Regions from separate parts of the Streptosporangium sp. NPDC000095 genome, predicted to be linked through region 1. Evidence: riboswitches for the same ligand, from Rfam matches in the RefSeq annotation. Region 1 holds a riboswitch; each other region holds the start of a gene.

Region 1 (4,910 bases):
CGAAATCAGGCGACAAATCCGAAATATTGGTTAATGCCAGCCGTTTCTGCATGGCCACGAACGTCGCGGGATCCCTCGTCAGGTCCAGCGCGTGCAGATCCGCGCGGGCCTCGATATGCCTGCTCACCAGGTTCTGGGCCGGCCCCGACAGGACCGTGGCCAGGCTCAGCACCCCCATCACCAGTCCCACCGCCCTCGGGTCGCCGAGTGAGGTGACCCCGGCCCTGCGCCGCACGCCTCCCGCCGAGGTCACCACGTACAGCAGGCACGCCCCGAACGCCGCGCCCAGACCGCCGACGAGGGTGCCCCACAGCACGTCGTCCGCCTTGGCGTGGCCCAACTCGTGCGCGACCACCAGCTCGACCTCGTCGGCGGGCGCGCGCAGCAGCGTGTCGTAGACCACGATCCTGCGGGTCGCGCCGAATCCGGAGACGTACGCGTTGAGCGCGGTGGTCCGCCGGGAGGCGTCGGCGACGAGCACGTTCTCGACCGGCACGCCGTCCCTGTCGGCCATCGCGAGCAGGTCGTCGCGAAGTGGCCCGGCCTCCAGCGGCCTGAAGTCGTTGAAGACCGGTTCGATGAGCACCGGGTAGGCGAAGGAGGCCGCGACGGTCAGGACGAACGCCCCGGCCGCCGCGGGGATCCACCAGCGCCGGTAGCGTCGCGCCAGGCCGATCACCGCCACCACCATGATCGCGGTCAGCCCGGCGCCGATGCCGGTGCTCTTGGCCCGGTCCGCCGCCCACGCGGGCCATGCCTGGGTGGACAGCCCGAAGTCGCGCAGGTAGCCCTCCGACCACATCCCCAGGGGCCAGCGCAGGATCGCCACGGCCACCGACAGCGCCAGCACGCCGAGCAGCGTCCGCAGCCACCACGGCCCCGGCAGCCGGTCGACGAGCCGCGCGCCCAGCGGGGTGGCGATCAGCACCCCCGCCACGACCAGCGTCAGGCCGAGCGACAGGTAGCCGGGAAGGCTGACCAGCGCGTCGAACGTCTCGGCCCTGGCGATCTGCTCGGCGGTGAAGTCGCGGGCCGGATCAGGGGTGACGGGCGGAGCTCCGTCGGGCAGCACGCTCCAGGGCGTGGTGAACGCCACGACCGCCAGCGTGACCGCCCCCAGGCCGGCCGTCGCCCATCCCGCCGACCGCACGCCCGAGGGCGCGTCCTTCGTGCTCAGCGTCACGTGAGTTCCTTCCCGAGGTAGTCGCGCCAGGATGCGGTGAACTCGGCCGGCGACAGGCCGAGCGCGCTCCCGACATCGCTACCGTAGAGCCTCACCAGCGCCTTCTCCCCGAAGCGCTCCGCGACGAACCGGCAGGCGAGCCACGCCTCCTCGTACGCCTGCGCGAGCCTCGGCGCACCGGGGGCGAAGTCGGCCGGTCCCGGCAGACGCTCGGGCAGGACGCCCGCGCGCACCTCGGCGGCCAGCTCGGCGGCGGCCGTGCGCACCGCGATCCCGGCGTCGCGGTAGCCCACGTAGTCGGCGAAGCCCTCCGACAGCCACATCGGCACCCGGCCACCACGGGTCGCGCCGGTGGCCACGTGGGCGAGCTCGTGGGTGATCACCACGTCCCTGCCGGTCTCGGTGAGCCTGGCGTATCCCGAGGGCAGGACGATCACCCGGTCCGCGGTCGCCATCGCGGCCAGGCCGCGGGTGCTGCCGGCTCCGGCGAGCGTCGCGGCCTCGGCGTCGTCGGCGGGAAAGAGGATCACCGCGGGGACCGGCCCCCAGATCTCCGCGATCGTCGCGCGGGCGCGGTCGGCCCTCGCCGCCAGATCCCGCAGGACGGCGTCGGGGACGCCGTGGCCGATCACGAGGGAGTGCTCGCCCCTGACGGTGACGGCGGCACCCGGCCACAGGTCGCGGAGGTCGCCCGGGTCCCGGAGGAGGCGCCGGGCATCGTACGGGCCGTGCGGGAGGAGCGGGGCGGCTCCGGCCAGGAGGGGGCCCGTCCCGGCGAACGGACCGGCGCTCATCAGCGCCAGCATCCCGGCGAGCACGGCGCGGCGCCCTTTCGGGACGGACATACGAGCCGATGGTACTTGACCGGCATCTCGACCGGCATGGAGCGGCCCCGGCCCTCCTGGTGGAGGGCCGGGGCCGCTTTTCCGTGCTCGGGCGTGTGCTTTCGGCACGCGCTTTCGACGCGCCTCCGGCGTGTGCCCGGACGCGGGCTCGGGCTCCCGTACTCGGGCGCGGTGCTCAGGCACCGTGCTCGGGTCCGGCGCTCGGGCGCCGTGCTCGGGTCCGGCACTCGGGTTCGGAGTTCGGGAGCCGCGCTCGACGCGGTCCCGGGTCCCCCACCCGAGCGCGGGCTCAGGCTCCGGGCCGTGCCGCTCCGGCGAAGGAGGACTTGTAGTAGCCCGCCAGCTTCACGACACGAACCGTCTTGCCACTGCTCGGCGAGTGGACCATCCTGCCCTTGCCGACGTACATGCCGACGTGGCCCTTCCCGCTGAAGAACATCAGGTCACCGGGGCGCAGTTTGCTCCACGAGACCTTCTTCTTGATCGCCCTGTACTGGCTGTGCGTGACCCTGGGGAGGGACACACCCGCCTTCTTCCAGGCGTACCGGACGAGCCCCGAGCAGTCGAACGCTCCGGGCCCGGAGGCTCCCCAGCGGTAAGGGGTGCCGATCTGCTTCTTGGCCGTCGAGACCGCCTTACCGGCCCGTACCTTCTGTCGTGCCGCCTTGCTCATCTTGGCCTTGGCCTTCACCTTGGCCTTCGCCGTGGCCTTGGCCTTCGCCGTGGCTGTGGCCGAGGCCTGAGTGACGGTCTTGGTGGTGCTTTCGGTCTTCTCAGAGACGCCGGCCGCACTGTTGACCAGGATCTCGGGAGGACCGTCCGCCGCCTGCGCCGCCGTGGGCCCGAGGGTGACCGCTCCGGCTGAGGCGGTCAACGTGAGGGCGATACCGCCGAGGGAAAGGCGGAAAAGGCGCGACAGACGAGGGTTGTGCAGGGTGCTGGACAGGATTTCTCCTTGGGGCTTCCACTGATGCCTACCGGGTTAGCTGACGGATTCGGGCTTGGAAGATGCCCTACGGCATAAACATGCCGATTCACCCCTGGCCGCAGCGTGCTGGGCCTTTTGGGTCCCCGGTTCCATGCCTCCTGGCTGCATGGATTCGGCGGGCCGCCGTAATGATCTCCACCCCCGGGTGGGGGCACGGCGGCCGGCTGGATTCTTATAAGGGAACCGGCCCGAAGACCGACATTCGCCGCGACGGCGTGGCTTGCACGTCGCGACGCCAGAAGTTACCCCGATCCCCAACGTTCGGCAAAGCATTCCCCAAATCCGGGAGAGCCGACACCCTTCTTGATCTTCCTGTTATCCCTGCTTAATGGCCATTTATGCTAATGAGATATGACCCTCGTCACATCCTTCGCATCACGCCCGGCAAATCACGGTTTCGTAATGTTCGTCACACTCATCGCGATCCACTGATGATGGACCGTTCCCGGACGGTCGGCCGGACGCTCTCAGCGCCTGACACAGGTGTAGGCCCCGTAGATCGACTGCTGGAAGTCCGCCTCGACGATCTCGAAGCCGGCGGCGTCCAGCATCGGTTCGAGCAGCCATCTGAAGGTGCTGTACTCGGTGCGCAGATGCTCGGCGTAGTCCTCGCGCGTGTAGCCGAGCGCGGGGTCGTCCGCCGCGCCGTCGAGCCAGCGGCCGAACACGGCGTCGGCCTCGTCCGGCCGGAAGTCGAAGATCAGGTCACGCAGGCGCAGGACGCCCCCCGGCCGTACGATCCGCGCGACGCGGTCGAGCGCGACGGCCTTCCAGAGGTCGGGGAGCTGATGGAGTGCGTGGCGGGTGTAGACCGCGTCGGCGGGCGGCCCGGTGTGCTCGTAGGACAGGAAGCCCGCCCGCACGCACTCGACGGCGGAGAGCCCGTTCTCGGCGGCACGGGCGGCCAGGAAGTCGTGCATCGCCGGGGAGACGTCCACCGCCACCACCCGCGAGAACCGCCGCGCCGCGGCCAGGGCGAACTGTCCGGTCCCCGCGCCGAACTCCACCACCGTCGCGCTCTCCCCCACGCCGTGCCTCGCGAGCACGGCGAGGTCCTCTTCGGGGTCGGGCCTGCCCTGCTTCCGGTCGAACCCGGCGACGAACGCGGCGTCGAGGTGCTCAGGTCCGGCGTACGCGAGCTCGTCGGGTATCCATGGTTTGATCATGTTCCGATGCTCGCAGCAGCACCGCGCCCGGCACATCCGGTTTTTCCCGGCACCTCACCCGGCCGGGAGCCGCGCCGTCGCCTCGCAGGCCACTGCGGACGGAGCCGCCGTGGGGCCGCTGAGCCACAGGGGAGCACCGGGGGACCGCCTGGGGCACCGGGCGCCACCGGGGAGCCATGGCGGCCACTGACGGCCACTGACAACGCTGCAGGGCAACGCTGCGGGGGCAACGCTCAGGGGCGGACGGCTCCGACGATGCGACGGCCGTAGGACGACAGCGGAACGGTCTTGACGACGTCGCCCGTCTGCGGGGCGTGCACGATCTGGCCGTTGCCCGCGTACATGCTGACGTGGCCGAGGCCCTCGCTGAAGATGAGGTCGCCGGGCTGGAGGTCGCTCAGGGAGACCTTGCGGCTCGCACCCCAGCTCCACTGCTCCCAGGTCGTCCGGGGAAGGGAGACTCCCCCGTTGCGCCAGGCGCTCTGGACCAGACCGGAGCAGTCCCAGCCGCTGGGACCCGTGCCGCCGTACCGGTAGGGCTTGCCGATCTGGGCGAAGGCGAACTGCAGGGCGGCGCGGGCGTTGCCCGAGGCTGAGCCGGTGTACTGGACCCCGGTGCTCTGCGGGTTGCCCACCTTGAAGGCGTTGAGCTCGCGCAGGAGCTTCGTCTGTGCCCTCACCATCTTTTCGGCCTTGGCCTTCTCCTCGGCCAGCTCGTCCCGCGTCTT
Region 2 (4,910 bases), on a different contig from region 1:
CACCGCAGGTATCACACGACCGCCCATCTGGAGGCGGTGCTCACCCATGTCGACGCCCTCGCCGACCACGCGGGGCGCCCGGACCTGGTACGGATGGCGGCCTGGTTCCACGACGCCGTCTACGACCCGCGGCGCGCGGACAACGAGGAGCGGAGCGCGAGGCTGGCCGAGCGCGCGCTGCCGGAGCTGGGGGTGCCCGCGGAGGATGTGGCGACGGTCGCCCGGCTGGTCAGGATGACCGTCACGCACGCACCCGCGTCCGGCGACGCGGACGGGGCCGTGCTGTCCGACGCGGACCTGGCGATCCTGGGCTCCTCCCCCGACGTCTACGCCGCCTACGCGGCGGCCGTGCGCGAGGAGTACGGCTTCGTCCCCGACGACGTGTTCAGGGCGGGAAGGGCCGCGGTGCTGCGCTCGCTGCTCGATCTTCCGGTGATCTTCCATGTCGCCGATCTGGAGGGGGCGGCAAGGGCGAACATCGCGGCGGAGCTTGATCGACTGTGAGCGGCCGGCCACCACAATCCAACAACCTCCCCCACCTGGTCGTGGTATTTTGGTGGAATCTGATGGATTAAGGGGAGTGAGGCGATGCTCGCCCAGCAGCGACAGCAGGCGATCCTGGAAAGGGTGCGCGGCAGCGGCGGGGTCAGGGTCGCCGATCTCGTCCGGGAGCTCGGCGTGTCCGACATGACGATCCGGCGCGACCTCGAGGTGCTCTCCGAGCGCGGCCTGGTGGAGAAGGTCCACGGTGGCGCCACCGCCGCCGGGCCGGGCTCGACCGAAGAGCCGGGTTTCGCCGCCAAGTCGGTGCGCCAGCAGGCGGAGAAGGAGACGATCGCCCGGCACGCCGCCCGGCTCGTCCGGCCGGCCACCGCCGTCGCGCTCTCCGCGGGCACCACGACCTGGACGCTCGCCCACCATCTCGTCGACGTGCCCGAGCTGACCGTGATCACCAACTCGATCCGGGTCGCCGACGTCTTCCACCGCTCCCCCAGGGCCGACCAGACGGTCGTGCTGACCGGCGGGGTCCGCACCCCCTCCGACGCGCTGGTCGGTCCGGTCGCGGTCTCGGCGATCCGCGGCCTGCACGTCGACACCCTCTTCCTCGGCGTGCACGGTATGAGCACCCGCGCCGGGTTCACCACCCCCAACCTGCTCGAGGCCGAGACCAACCGCGAACTGGTCGCCTCCGCGCACCGCCTGGTGGTGCTCGCCGACCACACCAAGTGGGGCACGGTCGGCATCAGCACGATCGCCGAGCTGGCCGAGGCCCACATCGTGGTCACCGACTCCGGCATGACCGAGAAGGCCCGCGAGGAGCTCGCCGCCTCGGTGGGCGAGATGATCATCACCGACCCCCAGCGCGAGAGCGAGATCGCCGGCCGATGAAGCGTACGATCACCCACCTGGCCGACGGCCGGGAGCTTTTCTACTTCGACCGGCGCGACGACGCCGACCGCACGGCACCCGACCGGCGCGACCTGCCGCCCCGTCCCGCCGCCTCCGAGCTGCGCTACGACCCGCTCACCGAGGAGTGGATCGCGGTGGCCGGGCACCGCCAGGGCCGCACCTTCCTTCCCCCCGTTAACGAGTGCCCGCTCTGTCCCTCGACTCCGGGCAATCTCACCGAGGTCCCCTCCTCCGACTACGAGGTGGTGGTCTTCGAGAACCGGTTCCCCTCGTTCTCCGCCCAGCCGGGCGACCACCGGCCGATCGGAGGGTTGAGCGAGGTCCGTCCGGGGGTCGGCAGGTGCGAGGTGGTCTGCTTCACCTCCGAGCACGACTCCGCGTTCTCGCGGCTCTCCCCCGAGCGGGTCGAACTGGTCATGGAGGCCTGGGTCGACCGTACGGCGGAGCTGTCGGCGACGCCCGGCGTGGAGCAGGTCTTCTGCTTCGAGAACCGGGGGGCGGAGATCGGCATCACCCTGGCCCACCCGCACGGCCAGATCTACGCGTACCCCTACGTGACCCCGCGCACCAGGCTCACCCTCGGGGCGGCCGAGCGCCACAGGGAGCGGACGGGCGGCAACCTGTTCGCCGACGTCCTGGCCGCGGAGCGTGCGGCCGAGATCCGGGTGGTGGGCTCGAACGAGCACTGGACGGCCTTCGTCCCCGCCGCGGCGCGCTGGCCCGTGGAGGTCCACCTCTACCCGCACCGCAGGGTCCCCGACCTGGTCGCGCTGGACGCCGGGGAACGCGCGGCGTTCGGCCCCCTCTACACCGACGTGCTCCGCCGCCTCGACGGGATCTTCGGCGTGCCCATGCCGTACGTCGCGGCCTGGCACCAGGCACCGGTCTCCACCGGCCGCGATCTGTCGTACGCGCACATGGAGCTGTTCAGCATCCGCCGCGCGCCGGACAAGCTGAAATACCTCGCCGGGTCGGAGTCGGCGATGGGCGCCTTCGTGAACGACGTGTCGCCCGAGGCGACAGCACAACTGCTGCGCTCTGTTGTCACGAACTGATTACCACTTGGTCTCGTCTTGAGGTCGCATGACCTGCTGTTTACCACTACTATCCTTCCCACATCGGCTGTAAACGCTGATTTGCCTAATCCCGGGCACCTTGCCCGGGAGCCGGGGAACCACCGCACCTGGGGTGAAACCACTTCGGTGGAAGGGCTTCCTCCAGCCCGAACCCGTCAGCTAACCCGGTAGGCGTAAGGAGAGGAGAGTGCGTGGCGGCCCCGTCCCCCACGTTCCGTCGGCGTGCGTCTCTGGCCCTCTGCCTGAGCTCGATCGTCGTGTTCACCATCGGCGCCCCCACCGCCGGAAGCGCGGACCCCAAGCCCACCGAGGCCAAGCTCCGCGCCGAGCTGGCCAAGCTCGGCAAGCAGGTCGACAAGCTGATCGAGACCTACGCGGCCACCCGCGAGTCGCTCAAGATGGCGCAGAAGGCCGAGATCGTCGCCAAGCAGAACCTGGAAAAGGCCGAGAAGACCTACGTCGAGGCCAAGCGGGAGGTCGACTCCATCGTCCAGTTGCGCTACCAGAGCAGCGGCGGAGGGCTGCCCGCGCTGATGTTCTCCGGCGACATGGGCGCCGCCGCGGTGATGGAGCAGCTCACCGCCCAGCAGGCCGCCCACCTGGAGGGCTTCGTCAACAGCATCGACCGCAGGAAGCGGGCGGCCGAGACGGCCGCCAGGCTCACCGACGAGATCGGCGACGAGGCCAAGGAGGTGCAGGCGCAGCGAGAGAAGGCCGAGAAGCTGATCCGCGACATGAAGAACAAGCTCGACCGGCTCGCCCCCACCGGTTCCGGCCGTCGCGCCGACGGCAGCTGGGCGCCGCAACTGCCCACCGGCCCCGACAACATCACCGACCGCACCCGGATCATGCGCGACGCCGTCATGAGGCGCTTCAACCTGCCGTACTCGGTCGGCTGCTACCGGGCCGTCAACGACGGCGGCGAGCATCCTCTGGGCCGCGCCTGCGACTTCATGATGAGCGCCGGTGGCGCGATGCCCACGGCCGCCAACCTCGCGCTCGGCGACGAGATCGCCGCCTGGGCCATCAAGAACAAGGCCAAACTCGGCGTGAAGTACGTGATCTGGCGCCAGCGCATCAACCACGGCTCCGGCTGGAGGTTCATGTCGAACCGAGGCGGCATCACGGCCAACCACTTCGACCATCCGCACATCTCGATGTACTGAACCACCAGACTTCTGCCCTGCGGTGATCTTGTCGCAAGGTCCTCTCAGGACACTTCGCGGACTTCCCGCTTCATGATCTTCGGTTGGCGCGCGATAGAGCGTAGGGCGGCGGAGTCCTGCACGGACGCGCAGGACGGGTTCCCCTGGACGAGCAGGTCCTGAGTCCGACCAGTTGATCGAGTGACGGATGGGAGGTGGCCCGGTTGCGCCCGTAGGTCACCCGGCGCGGCAGGGGGGCGACCAACGAAGACAGATTGGAGGCCGGCTTTTCGCATCCGGCACCACCCGGTCACCCAGCGGTTCCCGAGCCGGACGACGCCCTCGCCGGATCCATCGGTCCCGGGCCCAGGCACTTGCGGCAGGCGATCCTTCCCTCGTCCAAAGCCGCACCGCTGCGGCTTCTTGTGATGAGAACTCATCCACCGGAGGCTCCGCGTCTTTCTCTCCGGCCTTCGGCGAGTTCTCCCGAAAGGCCCGAAACGCCACGGGCGGCGTACCGGATATCCGCAACTGCCCGAATTATTTCTCTGAAATCACCTCATCATCGAGGCGCATAACCATTGGTTATTCAATCCTTACGGAAAGAGCCATTGCTGTTATTGATGGCCGGGGCGATCAGCGCATTCCCGTCGAAGCCATTCGTATAGAACGCTTTGATCTTGATTAGCGTTACCCTCGTCCGAGCGTGGTTCCTGAAGTAGCCCACCGCCCGCACGTCTGCCGGGTGTCGGAACGCATACGTGTTGGAGCATTCATGAAATCCGGTGCCGGTGTGAGCATGGGTCTTGATCCGAACCATCTTGACGTCGGGAGGCACGACCGTCACGGGTTCGGAAAGAAACGATCGGTCACCTTCCAGGTCGCCGGCTCGCAGTGGCCCGCTTGAGCCTGTTGCAGGACCGGGCGCGGGTTCAGCCGAGATCAGGTTCCACTGGTCGATCCAGGCACGGGCCCGACCATGTCCGCACCGTCATCACCTGGCGCGCAGGACCCGGCAGGATCCAGCGCCCGTATGCCGACCATATTCTCTGAATATACCAAGGTCGTATAGATTTCGGTCGGCGCAAAACTCGAAAAACGCTTGAAGGGAAGGGAATTGTAGCGACCAGCAAGCAGAAGAGGATCGCAGGCGTCGTGTCCGTTCTCGGCGTTTCGGCTGACGTCGTTATCGGGGCAGCGCCGAAATGCGGATGTGCGAGGGCCACGTGCTCAGCGCCCGCGCAGCCAGCCGGCTCCATCTTCACCCGGCTCGACGCTC
Region 3 (4,910 bases), on a different contig from region 1:
GCCGCGCGGGTGTACTCGGTGGAGAGCCAGACCGTCACGGCCTGCCCGCCTCCGAAGTAGGCCGCCGCCGGAGAGGCGATGACCATGTACTTGTAGCTCCTGGACGGGTAGTTGACGCCGAGCGCCGGCTGCGTGGCGATCATGAAGGGGCGCAGATAGAGGCTGTGCCCCGGCGTGGTCGGGACCCACTCGCGGTCGGTCTGGACGAGCAGCTCCAGCGACTCGACGAACGTCTCCTCGGGCAGTTCGGGCATGGCCATCCGCAGCGCGGAGCTGTTGAAGCGGGCGGCGTTCGCCTCCGGCCGGAAGGCCACGATCGCGCCGTTCTCCTGGCGGTAGGCCTTGAGCCCTTCGAAAAGCTCCTGCGCGTAGTGGAAGACCGACGTCGCGGGGTCGAGGCTGAGCGGGCCGTACGGCATGAGCCTGGCGTCGTGCCAGCCCTCACCCTCGGTGTAGTCGATCGAGATCATGTGGTCGGTGAAGACCTGACCGAACCCGGGACTCGCCATTACCTGCTCGCGCTCTGCCGCGGTGCGAGCGTGGTCGGAGAGCTGCACGTCGAAGCTGAGCTTCTGAGCGGTGGTCATCGCACGGATCCTTCTCTTGAGGTCTGGCTTACCCTTGGGTCCATTCTGCGTCGGACCGGGTAACGGGAAACTACTCCATCCATGCCGAAAACCGGCAGTGCTGGAGAAACAAAAACGCGCCTGGCGGCTCAGGTGAGCCGCCAGGCGCGTCGGGGTCGAGGGAGGCGGCTTCCTCAGCCGGCTACTCGGGCGGTGATGTCGTCGCCGATCTCGTGGGTGGTCCGGCCGGCCCGGCCGGCCGTCCGCTCGACCAGGTCGTCGGCGACGGCCTGCTCGACCCTGGTGGCCTCGGCGGCCATACCGAGGTGGTCGAGGAGCATGGCGACCGACAGGATCGTGGCGGTCGGGTCGGCCTTGCCCTGGCCCGCGATGTCGGGGGCGCTGCCGTGAACCGGCTCGAACATGCTCGGCGCGGTGCGGTCGGGGTTGACGTTGCCGCTCGCCGCCAGACCGATGCCGCCGGCGATCGCCGCGCCGATGTCGGTGAGGATGTCACCGAAGAGGTTGTCGGTGACGATCACGTCGAAGCGCTCCGGCTGGCTGACGAAGAACATCGAGGCCGCGTCGACGTGGCAGTAGTCGGTCTGGACCTCGGGATATTCCAGGCCGACGCGGTCGAAGGTGCGGGCCCAGAGGTCGCCGGCGTAGGTGAGCACGTTGGTCTTGTGGACCAGCGTCAGCTTTTTGCGGGGGCGGCCGAGCGCCTTGTCGAAGGCGTAACGCACGACGCGCTCGACGCCGTAGGCGGTGTTCAGCGACTCCTGGGTGGCGATCTCGTGCGGCGTGCCCCTGCGCATGACGCCACCCGCTCCGGCGTACGGGCCCTCGGTGCCCTCGCGGACGACGATCATGTCGATGTCCTCGGGGCGGGATCCGCCCAGCGGCGTCTCGACGCCGGGGAAGAGCTTGACCGGGCGCAGGTTCACGTAGTGGTCGAGCTGGAAGCGGAGCTTGAGCAGCAGGTCGCGCTCCAGGATGCCCGGGGGCACGCTGGGGTCGCCGACCGCGCCGAGCAGGATCGCGTCGTATCCGCGCAGTTCGTCGAGGACCGGGTCCGGCAGGGTCTCGCCGGTTTCGTGGTAGCGCTTGGCGCCGAGGTCGTAGGTGGTGGTCTCCACCTTCGTACCGACCGCTTCGAGGACCTTCAGCCCTTCGGCGACGACCTCGACTCCGATTCCGTCCCCGGGGATGACCGCCAGGCGAATGTTACGCGAATCCATGCAGGCACCTTACCGGTCCGTCTCGGCGATTGAACACCGGTCTCATTCTGCGGACGTGTTCGCACGACAGACCCTCTGATCGTTTTGTCCTTTTTTGCTCCCTATTGACCGTTTAGGGAGGTTTCGTTATGGTCCTCCCATTCACATCACTGCCTAATCCGTACGGGCCATCCCCTTACCGGGCCCGCACGGAGCCGGGGAACCACTCTTTACGGGATCTACCGCACCCCCGAGAACACCGCCCCTCCCCCGGAGCGCGTTCCCGGTCGTCATCAGGCGGATCCCTTGGGGCGAATCAGCGCGTTCTCGCGCCGTAGGGCGGCCTCCACGCCCGAGCCCGACAGCTCACCCGGCCGGCCTTATGGAAGGAATCATCCTGTCCGGCACAGTTCTCCCCCGCGTCCTGTCCATCTCCGCCTCCCTGATCCTCGCCGGCGCCGCGGTGTGCGCGACCTCGACCGCCGCCCTGGCCGCCTCCCCGCCCCCCGCCCCCGGACCCGCAGCGCTCAAAACCCCCACGCTGAAGGAAACGCTGAAGGCGATGGACGTCAGGCCCGCCTGGCAGAAGGCCGTGCAGTGGGCCATGTCCAAGCGCGGAACGCCCTACGTCTGGGGCGGCACCGGCAACGGCGGCTTCGACTGCTCCGGCCTGATGCTCCGCGCCTACGGCGCCGCCGGGATCAAACTCCCCCGCGTCACCTACGACCAGTACGCCGCCTTCTCCAAGAAGATCGCCTGGAAGGACCTCAGAGCCGGTGACCTGGCCTTCTTCAGCGGCCTCGGCCACGTCGGCATGATCACAAAGCCCGGCTACATGGTTCACGCCCCGCAAAGCGGCGACGTCGTCAAGGAGGAGAAGCTCAGCTCCTGGCGCCGCGCCTCCTTCGTCGGCGCGGTCCGCCCCGACCCGCAGGGGGTCCAGCTCGCCAAGCGGGTCGAGCTCGCGACCGAAGTCGTGCCCGGCGGATGAGACACGCCGGCGGATCGCCGCCGGGAGGCCGTGGAGGCCCCGGTGGCGGCGAGAACGGGTTCAGCGGGTGGGGGCACCACCGTTGTCCCTGCGGTCCAGAGCGGTCTGGAGCGCGTCGGTGGCCTCGTCCTCTGTCTCCTCGGGACGGTTCCAGGGATACATGTCGTACATGGCGAATCTCGTCTCGGTCGCACGCGAGCAAGGAAGGTGGTCAAGTCTCCGGTCGGGACTCCGACCAGGCCTGATGTCGAGGGTCCGGATCACGGACCGGCGACGGGGGCTTGGAGCCGGCAAGCGCCACAACACCGCGGCGAGTCGCCGGCCTGCCCCTGTCAGGCCTCGCCGCGGCAGGTAGGAATTACGAGAACCTGGCGCATTTCATTCCAGGCTACCTGCCCACGGAAACGCCGTCTCGCCCGGCGTACACACTTCTCACATGCTGAGACGAGATGTGGCCGCCGCCCCGGTCATCGGGGCGGCGGCCACATCGGTGGACCACGGCCGTGTTTCCCGTACGTCCCCCGATCGGTCCTGGGTGATCGCATGTCGTCCTGGATCGGGAAGGGCCACCGACCCGCGACGACGCGGCACGCGCGGGAAACGGGGCTAGTCGGCCAGGTCGGCCGAGCGGCCGCTGTCGGCGCCGATCTCCGCGCCGATCTGGTCGATCACCTCGGCCGGGATCGCGGTGTCGACGGTGAGGGCGATCAGCGCCTTGCCGCCCTTGGCGTCCCGGGCCACCTGCATCGAGGCGATGTTGATCGAGTGGTCGCCGAGAATACGGCCGACCACGCCGACGATGCCGGGACGGTCGGTGTAGGTGAAGAACGACAGGTGGTCGGTGGGCTCGATCTCCATCTGGTAGCCGTTGACCTCGACGATCTTCGTGATCTGCCTCGGCCCGGACAGGGTGCCGGAGACCGAGACCGTGCGGCCGTCGGCGAGGACGCCGCGGACCGTCACGACGTTGCGCCAGTCGGGGCTCTCGGAGCTGGTGACCAGCTCGACCGACACCCCCCGGTCCTTGGCCAGCAGCGGGGCGTTGACGTAGGTGACCGAGTCCTCGACCACGTCGGTGAAGACGCCCTTGAGCGCGGCCAGCTCCAGCACGCGGACGTCGTGGGAGGCGATCTCACCGCGCACCTCGACGTCGAGCTTGGTGGCGACCTCGCCCGCGAGGGCGGTGAACACCCGGCCGAGCTTCTCGGCGAGCGGCAGGCCCGGCTTGACGTCCTCGGCGACGGCACCGCCCTGGACGTTGACCGCGTCCGGCACGAACTCCCCGGCGAGGGCGAGCTTCACGCTGCGCGCGACCTGGGTGCCCGCCTTCTCCTGGGCCTCGTGGGTGGAGGCGCCCAGGTGCGGGGTGACGACGACCTGGTCGAGCTCGAAGAGCGGGCTGTCGGTGACCGGCTCCTTGGGGAACACGTCGATGCCGGCGCCGGCGACGCGGCCCTCCTTGAGGGCGGAGTAGAGGGCGTTCTCGTCGATGATGCCGCCCCGGGCGACGTTGATGAGGCGCACGTTCGGCTTGACCGCGTGGAGCTCCCTGTCGCCGATGAGACCGATGGTCTCCTTGGACTTGGGCAGGTGCACCGTGATGAAGTCGGCCTCGCTCAGGGCCTCCTCGAGCGAGACCAGCCGGACGCCCATCTGCGCGGCGCGGGCCGGCTGCAGGTAGGGGTCGTAGGCGATCAGTTCGACGCCGAACGGCTGGAGGCGCTGCGCGACCAGCTGGCCGATCTTGCCGAGGCCGAGGATCGCGACGACCTTCTCGTCGAGCTCCACCCCGGTGTACTTCGAGCGCTTCCACTCGCCGCCCTTGAGCGCGGAGTGCGCCTGGGCGACGTTGCGGGCGGAGGCGAGGATGAGGGCGACGGTGTGCTCGGCGGCGCTGGTGATGTTGGAGGTCGGCGCGTTGACGACCATGACACCGGCCTTGGTGGCGGCCTCCACATCGACGTTGTCCAGGCCGACGCCCGCGCGGGCGACGACGCGGAGCCTGGGAGCGTTGGCGATCGCCTCGGCGTCGACCTGCGTGGCGCTGCGCACGATGAGCGCGTCCACGTCGGCGAGGGCGGGCAGGAACTGGGCGCGGTCGGCGCCGTCGGTGTGGCGGACTTCGAAGTCCGC
Region 4 (4,910 bases), on a different contig from region 1:
GGTGTCCGTCCTCCGCGCCGGTCGCGCATTCCAGACGTCGATCCTTCCGCGCCGGTCGCGCATCTCGGGCGTCGACCTTTCCGTACGGTTCGCGCATATCAGGTGTCCGCCGGGCACGTAGGATTCGACGGCTGGGCAGGCGACGACGAGGACGACGAGGACGACGAGGACGACGAGGACGACGAGGACGACGAGGACATGGTGTGAGCTTTGATCTCGGAGTCTGGTTCGCGGCCGGACCGATCACCGCGCGGGAGGCCCTTCTTCGATATCTCGCCTGGGACGAGAGCGGAGCCGCGCCCGGTGAGCCGCGCCCGGAGGTGGCGGCCTTCTACGAGGAGTTGACGGCGCTCTTCCCCGACCTGACCGTCGAGAACTACGGCGCCTCACCGTGGTCCGAGCCGCTCACCGTGGGGGAGGACTTCGTGCTGATGAACGCGGTCTTCCCACGGGCGGGGGAGGTGTGCCGCGTGGTCCTGGAGATGACGCGGCGCCATCCCCTGGTGCTCTTCGAGCCCTAGCTCTCCGGCTTCGCGGGCCTGTCCATTACCCCCGAGACTCACGGCGCCCTCGCGGACGTGACGTGCGGCCCCGAACGGCCTCGTTGAGCATTCGTCGGGCGTGGAGGGGTGGCACCCGCTCGGCTTCGTTCCTCTCTGTACCGATAATTTTTGCCTGGACCAGGGCAGAACTGTCCCTCGGGGTGGTTGACAGGCCAAAATTGATCCGTGGTCAGGATCGGATCGGTAGAGATGAGCGATTGCGAGCGTGAGAGACTCCCGCCAGTTCTGGGCCAGTTGTTCGCCGATGGGGGAGAAGGAGCCCACGAAGGCGAGGGGGACGGGGGAGGCGGGGGCAGGAGGCTCTCGGTGGAGTTGCCGCCGGGGGACGTGGTGTGGCCCGACCCCGGTTACGCTCAGCTCGCGGTCCGTCGCCGTCCGGCGTTCTGGCTGAGTGAGGTGACGGTCTCCGGTGAGTACTGGGCCCGGTTGAGGGCTCAGCACGAGCAGTCGGGCCTGTGGCCGGTCCTGCTGGAGGACTCCGTCCAGCCCTGGTCGGCGGGTCAGATCGCCCCCGACACCGCCGCTCAGATCGACAACTACAACGCCGCCGCGTTCATGGCCGAGGTGTGGTCCGACTGGATCGAGAGGGCGACCCTGGACCAGCTCGAACTCCTCGATCCCTACGGTCCCGAGTGTCCGGGCCCGGCGCCGGCGGGAAGGCTCGCCGCCGATCCCGGTGTGGTCGCCGACTGGTACGCCGGGCTGGTGGCCGAGCGCAGGACCCCGCTCGGGCTCGTCGCGGTGGAGCGCGGGGCCGACGCCCTGGCCGTGATGGGCTGGCAGGGCGCCCTGAACCACAACGAGTGGATGGTCCCGCTCGCGGCCGTCGTACGGAGCTGGGAGGAGAGGTTCGGGGTGCGGGTGGTCGGAATGGGGTTCAACACCCTCGACCTCAGCGTCGCCGCGCCGCCGACGACCTCCGAGCACGCCCTGCACGTCGCGGCGGAACACTGGACGTTCTGCCCCGACAGCATCATCCAGGGAGCGGGGACCCTCGTCGACTACGCCGAGCAGATCAAGGGCAGGAACGCCTGGTCGTTCTGGTGGGACTGACCGGACGGGGATGACCCGCGGGGTGGGGGAGATCCCGTGCGGGTCTCGGTGAGGGGCCCGCGATGGGCTGTCGACCCCCCGGTGAGGAGGCCCTGTGTGGGTCTCGGGGGAGGAGCTTCGTCCCGCGGGCGGGGGTGCCGGCCGCCGGTGGGAAGGCCCTCGTACGGGTCCGGGGCGGGGGTTCTCGCGGCGGATGCCGGGTTGGGGAAGGCGTTCTCGCTGGTAGGGCGGGTGCCGACCTGGCGGGGCGATCGATGGGGCTTCCTTGAAGCTTGTAGGTAGATCTTCTGGGTTTTTCATGGTGTTTGCTTTGCTTTGTCCGGTTTGGTGGGTAGTGTCCACTGTTATCGGTTGGCGACCTGCCCTTCACAAGAGGAGGCGGCCGGCCGACGTCGAATCCCGAGGGCCCGCAGGGCTCCGGAGCCGGGGAACCAATTTTCCGGGGTGAATCCGCCGCGAACGCGCGGCGGTAGGGCAACTCCACCGCCCGAACCCGTCAGCTAACCCGGTAGACGAGATGGAGAGGAGATCCCCTCATGGATCACCGCGTCACCACGTCGGTGGACCCCCTGTCGGCACCGACCACCTGAACTTCAACGCCGCCCCCCGTCCCCTCGACCTCGCCGCCGCGCCTGATCGTGGCACCTTCAGGACCGTGCTCCGCGTAGCGATCGGCTGATCCGGCTACGCCACCTTTTCCGATGAGCGCGTCCCCGCCAGTGCACCCCTTCGGTGTTCGCACCTGGCCGCCCCGTTCCCTCGCGAAAGAGCCATTTCTCCATGCACCCCTCCTTTGGTATGCACAAGAACGACCTGAACACGCCCTGTCCGGGCGAGCGATCCCCGTACAGGAACACCTCCCTCGGGCGCGGCCTCGCCGCGGCCCTCACCGCCGCGAGCCTCCTCGTCTCCGGCGGTGTCGCCCTCGCGCTCCCCGCCTCCGCGGCCCCCGCCTCCGCGGCCCCCGCCTCCACCCGCCTCGCGAACGACCCGGCGGCGGGCGCGCCCGCCGGTACCGAGGCCGTTCTCCTCCAGGGCGCGACCACGGCCTCCTACTTCTGGGACGACTCCTCGGGCCGGGCCGGTGACACCGGACTTCCCGCCAGCGGCAAGCCGATGCAGAAGGGCATGATCGCCAGCCCGAGCTGGCCCCTGTTCACCGAGGGATACATCCTCTACAAGGGCAAGAAGGCGAAGTTCTTCGTCGGCGACCGCGGCCCGGGTAACCCCTCCAACCAGGGCATCATGATCGACATCGACGCCAAGACCTTCGCCGACCTGACCGGCGGCACGTTCAACGCCGGCACGCTCGGCGTGGACGGCAACGGTGGCATGGGCCACATCGACATCCAGTACGTCGTCACCAAGTGGGGCGGCGGCACGGGGATCAAGAACCACCCGGTCGCGTTCTCCACCGGCGCGTGGAACCGCAGGGACACCAACCCGGCCCAGCCGCCGACGACCGTCTTCGCGATGGCGAGGAAGCTGGGCATCGGCCTGCAGACCCAGCTGGTGAGCGCGGAGGCGCGACCCTGGCTCGGCAAGCCCAAGGTGATGGTCGAGCATGTCTCCGAGTACGTCCCCGGCGGCGTGGCCGCAGAGGAGAACTGACCCCGACGGCGCGGCCACCGGGCAGAGACGGTCCTCGTCACCGGCTCCGACGGTGTGGCGGCCAAAAAGAGCCGTCACCGTCCCCGGCGGCGCGGCCATCGGGAAGAACCATCCTCGAAACGCCGAGGGTTCCGGTGCGGTCCGCGCCTGCCGGGGCGCGGACCGCGAACCAAAGGGTCAGACTTCGAGCTTCTCCTCGATGCCGCGCAGGCTGTGCCGGGCGAGTGCGAGGTTGGCCCGGTTCCGGTCGAGGGCCAGGTAGAGGAACAGCCCTTTACCGCTCCGGCCCGAGATCGGGCGGATCACGTGATACTGCGTGCCGAGCGTGATGAGGATGTCCTCGATGCCGTCCTTGAGGCCGAGCGACTCCATGGTCCGCATCTTCGCCCTGACGACCTCGGTGTTACCCGCGGCCGCGACCTGGAGGTCGAGGTCCTTGGACCCGCCGAGCGCGCCGAGCGCCATCCCGCTGTTGTAGTCGACGACGACCGCGCCGATGGCACCGTCGATCGCCATCATCTCCTTGAGCGAGATGTCCATGTTGCCCATTACTGTCTCCGATCACTGGGATATCGATGTGCGTGAGCTGACGGCGGCGAGTCGGTCCGCCGTTCTGCGGCCCTCCAGCCTGAGCAGCCCGAGATTGGTCCCCGGGCGTGCCAGGACTGTGAGAACGATCTTGGGTCCGGCGGCGTAGAACGCCGCGTAGCCGTTGGTTCCGGAGATGAGCGTCTCCTCGAAGGCGCCCTTGCCGGCGATGCCCGTCATCCGGCGGCTCAGGGCGAGCACCGCGGAGGAGAGCGCGCCCGTCTGCTCGACGTCGTTTCTCAGGTCGCTGGCTATCGTCAGGCCGTCGACACTGCACGCGATGCTCCCGTCCACGTCGGGTACGCGTTCTCGCAGCATCGCCATCTCACGGCGTATCTCCTCGCGCAGTTCCACCGGCATCCTCCTTCCGATCAACTTCAGCGTCCGTAGCCTTATCGGCATGTGACCGGGCTCAAGTCATTGCCTCCAATGCGTTCCTGAGCCGGATGAGCAGGTTGACGTCGGCCGGGTCCCCGTTCGCCCTGGGGATCCACTCCGACGTCTCCACGGAGCCCGTCCCGGCCGCCGGGATCTCCGTGGCGCCCTTCGTCCGCCTGGGCAGCGGGTCCGGGGCGGCGGGGGCCTCGGCCGGACCGGGCTCCGGGACGCGGAGCAGCCCGGAGGAGGCGAGCTGTCGTACGGCGAGCAGCACCGAGTACGCGGGACGGCCCAGTTTGCGCGCCAGCTCGGCCGGGGTCGCGACGGAGTCGGCGCCGACGAGCACCTCCCACTGGAGTGCGCTCAGCACCACCCGGTGGGCGCCGATACGCTCCACCGGGACGACCGGGAGCGTGTCCAGCTCCGCGGACGGCCAGATCTGTTCCAACTGCGCCTTCCTCCGCTCGCACTCCCGGAGCAGGCCGGTCGCGTCGAAGTACCACTGCGGTCCGAGCCAGTGCAGCTCCCCCCGCCGGAACCTGGGCCGGTGCCCGGTGGCCCGCAGCAGGAAGTACGCGGCGTCGAGCACCGTGCTGAGCACGCAGAACTCCAGCTCACCCCTGGTGAGCAGGCCCTGGGCGATCAGCCGCTCGCCCCCCGTCGGCTGGGGCTCCCGCGACTTCCGCGACTCCTGCGGCCCGGGAGGGAGCGCGGGGT

What was found. Region 1 has a riboswitch for cyclic di-AMP ahead of ACFY3V_RS02330 (C40 family peptidase). Riboswitches for the same ligand answer to the same signal wherever they lie in the genome.
Region 2: linked by a shared signal. The riboswitch ahead of ACFY3V_RS10790 (hypothetical protein) and the one ahead of ACFY3V_RS02330 (C40 family peptidase) in region 1 are both predicted to bind cyclic di-AMP.
Region 3: linked by a shared signal. The riboswitch ahead of ACFY3V_RS27185 (C40 family peptidase) and the one ahead of ACFY3V_RS02330 (C40 family peptidase) in region 1 are both predicted to bind cyclic di-AMP.
Region 4: linked by a shared signal. The riboswitch ahead of ACFY3V_RS09685 (hypothetical protein) and the one ahead of ACFY3V_RS02330 (C40 family peptidase) in region 1 are both predicted to bind cyclic di-AMP.

The regions. Positions count from the first base shown of each region.
Region 1 covers NZ_JBIAZS010000001.1:581,707-586,616, forward strand. Annotated here, with positions in the region: gene ACFY3V_RS02320 (M48 family metallopeptidase) at 1-1,183, opposite strand, end outside; gene ACFY3V_RS02325 (hypothetical protein) at 1,180-2,028, opposite strand; gene ACFY3V_RS02330 (C40 family peptidase) at 2,318-2,902, opposite strand; cyclic di-AMP (ydaO/yuaA leader) riboswitch at 2,985-3,144, opposite strand; gene ACFY3V_RS02335 (class I SAM-dependent methyltransferase) at 3,484-4,182, opposite strand; gene ACFY3V_RS02340 (NlpC/P60 family protein) at 4,416-4,910, opposite strand, start outside.
Region 2 covers NZ_JBIAZS010000003.1:538,918-543,827, reverse strand. Annotated here, with positions in the region: gene ACFY3V_RS10805 (metal-dependent phosphohydrolase) at 1-504, shown strand, start outside; gene ACFY3V_RS10800 (DeoR/GlpR family DNA-binding transcription regulator) at 589-1,389, shown strand; gene galT (galactose-1-phosphate uridylyltransferase) at 1,386-2,465, shown strand; cyclic di-AMP (ydaO/yuaA leader) riboswitch at 2,538-2,674, shown strand; gene ACFY3V_RS10790 (hypothetical protein) at 2,678-3,652, shown strand; gene ACFY3V_RS10785 (hypothetical protein) at 4,221-4,478, opposite strand.
Region 3 covers NZ_JBIAZS010000013.1:178,300-183,209, reverse strand. Annotated here, with positions in the region: gene ACFY3V_RS27195 (branched-chain amino acid aminotransferase) at 1-587, opposite strand, end outside; gene ACFY3V_RS27190 (3-isopropylmalate dehydrogenase) at 761-1,807, opposite strand; cyclic di-AMP (ydaO/yuaA leader) riboswitch at 1,963-2,181, shown strand; gene ACFY3V_RS27185 (C40 family peptidase) at 2,169-2,777, shown strand; gene serA (phosphoglycerate dehydrogenase) at 3,384-4,910, opposite strand, start outside.
Region 4 covers NZ_JBIAZS010000003.1:303,279-308,188, forward strand. Annotated here, with positions in the region: gene ACFY3V_RS09675 (hypothetical protein) at 204-521, shown strand; gene ACFY3V_RS09680 (DUF4253 domain-containing protein) at 870-1,616, shown strand; cyclic di-AMP (ydaO/yuaA leader) riboswitch at 1,997-2,146, shown strand; gene ACFY3V_RS09685 (hypothetical protein) at 2,397-3,227, shown strand; gene ACFY3V_RS09690 (hypothetical protein) at 3,405-3,776, opposite strand; gene ACFY3V_RS09695 (roadblock/LC7 domain-containing protein) at 3,789-4,169, opposite strand; gene ACFY3V_RS09700 (hypothetical protein) at 4,228-4,910, opposite strand, start outside.